Linked DNA regions of Acidisarcina polymorpha. The protein of the gene in region 2 interacts with the protein of the main gene of each other region in a pairwise test. Links are inferred from orthologs where the notes say so. Each region holds a gene or a part of one and is shown on either strand. Other genes may lie near its edges.

What was found.
Region 1: the proteins of rplA (region 2) and thrS interact in binary tests that used the Escherichia coli proteins (3 or more experiments, as listed by UniProt). The link is inferred for Acidisarcina polymorpha from one-to-one orthologs.

What each region holds. Positions count from the first base shown.
Region 1 is NZ_CP030840.1:1,744,446-1,747,491, reverse strand. What follows is about bases 49-3,022. They hold thrS (threonine--tRNA ligase), read right to left. Parts: upstream 2,597-3,022; coding sequence 500-2,596; downstream 49-499. Other genes in these bases: ACPOL_RS07600 (M23 family metallopeptidase), read left to right, coding at 2,865-3,022; ACPOL_RS07610 (tetratricopeptide repeat protein), read right to left, coding at 49-267. Outside these bases: more of ACPOL_RS07610, read right to left, coding at 1-48; more of ACPOL_RS07600, read left to right, coding at 3,023-3,046. UniProt on the Escherichia coli protein: Catalyzes the attachment of threonine to tRNA(Thr) in a two-step reaction: L-threonine is first activated by ATP to form Thr-AMP and then transferred to the acceptor end of tRNA(Thr). The rate-limiting step is amino acid activation in the presence of tRNA.
Region 2 is NZ_CP030840.1:4,098,784-4,101,835, reverse strand. The notes cover bases 21-3,000. They hold rplA (50S ribosomal protein L1), read right to left. Parts: upstream 1,876-3,000; coding sequence 1,165-1,875; downstream 21-1,164. Other genes in these bases: ACPOL_RS17425 (YsnF/AvaK domain-containing protein), read left to right, coding at 2,306-3,000; rplJ (50S ribosomal protein L10), read right to left, coding at 204-1,037. Outside these bases: rplL (50S ribosomal protein L7/L12), read right to left, coding at 1-8; more of ACPOL_RS17425, read left to right, coding at 3,001-3,052. UniProt on the Escherichia coli protein: One of the primary rRNA binding proteins, it binds very close to the 3'-end of the 23S rRNA. Forms part of the L1 stalk. It is often not seen in high-resolution crystal structures, but can be seen in cryo_EM and 3D reconstruction models.

The DNA.
Region 1 (3,046 bases), 2.4 Mb from region 2 along the record:
CCGTTCGGTAGTGGAGAGCGCCACGCCCCACCCGGCGATGACGCATTTCGCGTCTTCCTTTTCAACGCGGTGGAAAGCGGCTTCGGCTTCTCTAAACTCGAAGGAGTACAGCAACGCCACGCCCGAATCGAAGGTCTTTTGAGTACCCGGCTTACACGATGTAGGAAAGTGAACGTTGCCGAGCGAATCCAAAGCCAGCACGGGTCGAGTCACAATGAGGATTGCGAAAAACCCGAAAGTGAGTCGAGTAAACAGAGGCCGGAACATTCAGCTTCTCCTAGCTCCAATCCTTTGTAGCCGATGGATAGGGGGACTAGTCCACTGCTCGGACTCTTCATCACTGTTCAGCATGACTACCAGCGAGCCGAAACCGGATTAGGCTCCGTGCAGCGGACTGGTTTGGACTGACATGAGCCATTCCTGACCAGGAACAGAATTAACCAGGAACAGAATCAAACGATGGCCCTGTTCATTCAAACCGGCCAGTACTCATATCCAATCACAACTCCATAGACCTGCTCTCGAGCAATCCTTGAATCCGGGTCAAGAATTCTTCAAAGCCCACCGAACCCTGGTCGCCTTTGCCTCGGGCGCGCACGCTGACTGCATTTGACTCCGCTTCTTTGTCTCCCATGACGAGGACGTATGGCACCTTCTGCAAGGTAAAGTCGCGGATCTTGGCGTTCATTTTTTCGTTGCGGCCATCGAGTTCGACGCGGAAGCCATGCTTCTGTAACTGCTGCTGTATCTTTTCCGCGTATTCGCGGTGGCGTTCGCTGATGGGCACTAAGCCGATCTGCACCGGCGCGAGCCATAGCGGGAAGGCCCCGGCGTAGTGTTCGATGAGGACGCCGAAAAATCTTTCAACCGAGCCGAAGAGCGCGCGGTGGACCATGACGGGCTGATGGCGTTCGCCGTCCTCTCCTACATACTCCAGATCGAAGCGGGCGGGCAGGTTGAAGTCGAACTGCACCGTTGAAAGCTGCCAAAGTCTGCCTAAAACGTCGACTAGCTTGATGTCGATCTTCGGGCCGTAGAAAGCGCCTTCGCCAAGGAAGGTCTTGTACGGAATCTGCTTGCGCTGCAGCACGCTCTCAATGGCAAGTGTGGCCATTTGCCACTGCTCGGCGGTGCCGTCATAGCTCTTGCTGTCTTTGGGGTCCCAGGTGGAGAGCTCGACCTTGAACTCTTGAAAGCCGAATGTTTTCAGCACCACCTCGGCAAACTCGACGCAGCCGGCCATCTCGTCTTCAACTTGCTCCGGGGTACAGAAGATGTGGGCATCGTCCTGGGTAAAGCCGCGCACGCGCAAGAGTCCGTGCATGGTGCCGGAGCGCTCGTAGCGGTAGACGTTGCCAAGCTCGGCGTAGCGGACGGGCAGGTCGCGGTAGCTCTTCGGCGAGTTCTTGTAGATCAGGATGTGGCCCGGGCAGTTCATCGGCTTGAGCCGGTATTCGGCGTCGTCGAGCTCCATCGGCGTATACATGTTCTGCGCGTAATGGCCCTCATGGCCGCTGATCCTCCATAGCTCGCGGCGCATCACATGCGGCGTGTAGACCATGGAATAACCGCGGCGGAGGCATTCTTCGCGCATCCAGTCTTCCATGGTCTTGCGAATGATCGCGCCCTTGGGATGCCAGAAGATCAGGCCGGCGCCCGCGACCTCCTGAATCGAGAACAGGTCGAGCTGCTTACCCAGCAGGCGATGGTCGCGCTTGGCCATCTCTTCGAGGCGGGCGAAGTGGGCGTCCATTTCTTTTTGCGAGAAGAAGGCGGTGCCATAGATGCGTTGCAGCTGCGGATTCTTCTCATCGCCCAGCCAGTAAGCGCCCGCGAGGCTGAGGACTTTGAATGCTTTGACGCGGCCGGTGGTGGGCACATGCGGCCCGCGGCAGAAGTCGGTGAAGTGGCCATTGCGGTAGAGCGAAACCATCTCGCCGGGCTTGGTGAAGCGCTCGACGAAGTGCAGCTTCATGAAGTCGCCGGTATCGCGGAACTTTGACACCGCCTCTTCGCGATCTTCGAATTCGTGCAGAAAGCGTTGGTCGCGGGCGACAACCTCGGCCATCTTCGCTTCGATGGCTTTGAGGTCATCGGGCGTGAACGGGGTGGGCCGGTAAAAGTCGTAGAAGAACCCCGCATCGGTCGCCGGGCCGTGGCCCAGTTTGGTTTCGGGAAAGAGTTCGAGCACCGCGGTGGCCATCACGTGGGCGGCTGAATGCCTGACCACTTTGAGCGACTCTGCGTCGTTTTCGCGCAGCAGCTGCAACTCCACGTCTTCTTCGAGTGGCGCATGCAGATCGACCAGCCGCTCCACGGCAGTATCGTGGTCGACGTACATTTCGGCTTCTGCCGTTTCTTCGACATCCTTGTCCAGCTCAGCAGCGGGCGTGCTAGCGGCGCGATGGAGCGCCTTGATCTTGGCGACGACCGAGGCCGCGGCCAGTCGCGGAGAGATGCTGTTGGCGACATCGAAGGCGGTTGAGCCGCGGGGAAACTCACGCACACTGCCGTCGGGCAGCTTGACTTGAATGGAGGCTAGTCCTGAATGTGACGGTTCTATTTCAGCGATTCCCGCGTCGAATGATGAATCCATTTTGGCCACGAACCTTTGCCTTATTCTAGAGCATTTTCACCTTTACCCTAGTATGGTTTGGGCGGCCGTGAGTAGCTTGTATTCGGGAAGAGGCTGGCCAGTAGGGAATTCCACTGCTCGTTCCGCTACGAGAAATCAGAGCATTGCACAAGGTTGTGCAATCGATCCGCGGAGGCGATGCTGCTTGGTGGGGGATGCTTTGGGTTTCTATTCTTTTTGGCGGTGGGCTAAGCATCGGTTGCGACCGGATGCCCAGCGGAAATGCGGAATGCTACTGATCTACGGCCTGGGACTGCTGGTTATGGCGGGACACCTGGCTGGCGCATCGGACTCTTCCGGCTTTGCCAGTATTGTGACTACGCCCACGGCATTGGCAAACGGATCTCCATTTCTGCTTACGGTCAAGCTGGCGCAGAAAGCCTCGATTGTGCGGGGTGTTTGGTTCGGCAA
Region 2 (3,052 bases):
TCCGCCATGATTCTCTCCACTACCTGAAATTTGTTCTTACCTGAAACCTGTCAATCCAACTTTGCCCATCGATCCGGAGAACTTCCGCGCTCCGGTTGCCGCATAGCCCTTTGAGGTTTCCGTTGTGCCCAGACCAGCACCCCTCATTGGTTTCCGCCGCGAAACTTCACTAAGCGGCCATACTGCGCCGCCACTTCTAATCCTTAGCTGGCTGGCGCTTCTGGCGCGGCAGCCGCCGTCTCTGGATTCTGAGTCTCGGCCACTGCTTCCACTTTGCCTTCAACCGGGTCTTCGCTGGCTGCCTGCTCGTTGGCGGAGGGGCCATCCGGGCGGGATTCGGCTTGAGGAGCAGCCTCAACTGGGGGAGCCACTTCGATTGGAGGCGCCGCAGCTTCAACCACAGGAGTCGACTCTGCCTCTGCCGGAGCAGGAGCTTCGGTTGCTGCCGCCGGCGCCGGAGCAGCTTCCACTGCCGAAGCCTCTGCCTTGGCGGCAGCCGGAGCCGCTTTGCCCGCAAACTTCTCCTTTTCGACGCCCTGGTTCAGCACGACGGCGAGGTCGCGACCGGTGGCATTGAGCACCGTTGCCAGACGCTGGGCAGGAGACTGAATCAGGAAGAGCAGCTTGGCATAAATCTCTTCCTTACCCGGCATGGTCGCCAGTTGACCAACCTCTTCAACGGTAATGACCTTGCCTTCAACAATGCCCAGCTTGAAAGTGAATTCAGCGTTGTCTTTAACCCAGGCGGAAAGCGCCTTCGCGAGTGCAACCGGGTCGCCGGAGGTGTAAGCGACCGACGAGACGCCCTTAAGCCCCTGGAGCGCTGCCTCGACGCCGGTTCCCTGCGACGCACGCGCAGCCAGCTTGTTCTTGAGTACGCGATAACGGCCGCCCGCATTGCGCACGACGCCGCGCAAGGAATAATCCTGCGCTACAGTCAACTTGGCGAAGGTGCCTACGATCGCACTGGTCGAGCCTTCCAGCTCTTTGGCGAGCTGGGCGACTTTCTCCGCCTTCTTTACTTTGGTCAATGCCATAAATAGCCTCTGGCTTTTAGCTACTAGCTCTCAGCTAAAAATCCGATTCTGTCTGCCGCATAGCGGCTTGGTCGTGCGCTTGCCCAGCGAGCTTGCTAGCGGCTAGCGCTAGAAGCGAGGGCTATCTTCAGGCTTTCGCCGCGGAGTCGGCAACCGCGCTATCAAGCGCGATACCGGGGCCCATGGTCGAACTGATGGTGATTCCCTTGATGTATTTACCCTTTGCCGCCGAAGGCTTGGCGCGGACCACGCTCGAGATCACCGTGGTCGCGTTATCGATCAGCTTTTCCACCGGGAACGAGAGCTTGCCGACCGGGACATGAACCAGCGCCGTCTTATCGGTGCGGAACTCCACCTTACCGGCCTTGATCTCGCGAATGGCGGCGGCAACATCGTTGGTCACCGTACCGGTCTTCGGGTTAGGCATCAAGCCGCGCGGACCGAGCACCTTACCCAGGCGTCCAACGGACTTCATCATGTCGGGAGTGGCGATGAGGGCGTCAAAATCCGTCCAACCCTCTTTCTGGATCTTTTCGACGATGTCTTCCCCGCCAACAAAATCAGCGCCTGCGGTCTCCGCTTCCTTGAGACGATCGCCTGAAGCGATGACGGCCACCCGTTTGGTCTTCCCCAGACCATGGGGTAGAACGACCGTGCCGCGAACCATCTGGTCGGCATGCCTAGGATCGACTCCGAGTCGGAGGGTCAGGTCGACGGTTTCGTCGAATTTCACAAACTTAACTTTTTGCAGGAGCGGCACCGCGTCGGCCAGGGAGTAAGGACGCTTCTCCACCTGCGCGCGCGCCTTCGCTATATTCTTGGATACTTTAGTTGACATTTTTCCTCGTCTCCCACCGCCAGGAACCTAGAGCCATCCGGCCGTGGTGTGCGACTGGTCTCAACTTGGCGCTGAGACACTCTTATGAGTATGCCGGAAAACGCCCGCTTTAGCAAGGGAGGTTTCGCGAGCGCTTTGTTGATGAACCCATCATCTGGCTAATTGGGGAGGTTAATTCATGCGGGTGAATTCATGTTTTCCACATTCGAAGTTGTGCAACCTTTCCCGCAATAAAACCTACCAATCGTGTGTGTTGAATTGCGAGGGCGGCGGGAGGATGAAGTCACCAAGCACATGAACTCTTTCGCGGAAAGAGCGCCCTTCATCAACAATCCTTAAATTTCATTGAAGCTTGTCGCCCTCAAATGGGGAAGGGGCGGAGCTTTGTTCAGTTCACCAGCACGACTGACGAACTACAGGAGTTTTTCACATGGCGAATACCACCGCATCATCGACGACCATCGTCGCTTACTTTACGAATGAATCCGCGGCTGAAAATGCGGTAAGTCAGCTGCGAGATGCCGGTTTCAGCAGCAGTCAAATTGGTGTCGCGACTCGAGTCAGCAATCCTTCTGACACCGGAGCGGCAGGCACAACGGCCTCTTCGACCAATAAGCCGGCTCATGCTGCTGGCAACCAAGAGAGCGCCTGGGACAAGGTGCGTAACTTTTTCAGCTCTGAGCCGGTCGAGCCGTATGCAGACGAGCGCACCCGCGGCGACTTCGCCAGCCACGAGATTACCGGCGCTGACCCCTACACCGACCGAAGCGCTTACTCGAGTGAAGACGTTCATCAGTCTCTCTCTGGGCTGTCGGTTCCGGAAGAGCGGTCCCGCTACTTTGGACATCGTTTCAGCAGCGGAGAGCAGGGTTCGGTCGTGACTGTGAACGCTCCCGGCCGCGAAGCAGATGCGGAGCGCATTCTCGTTGAAAATGGCGGAGACCTCGGCAACGAAGCCTCTTCCTACGATTACAGCCAGCCGGCGACCCCTTCCGTCGTGGAAGGTCCGCAGCGTATCCAATTATTGGGCGAAATTCTTCGGGTCCAGAAGGACCGCGTGAGCCGCGGAGAAGTTCGCATCCGCAAAGAGGTCATCACCGAGACCCAAACAGTGGAAGTACCTGTGACCCGCGAGGAACTCGTCATTGAGCGGACTGCGCCCACCGATGTTCATACT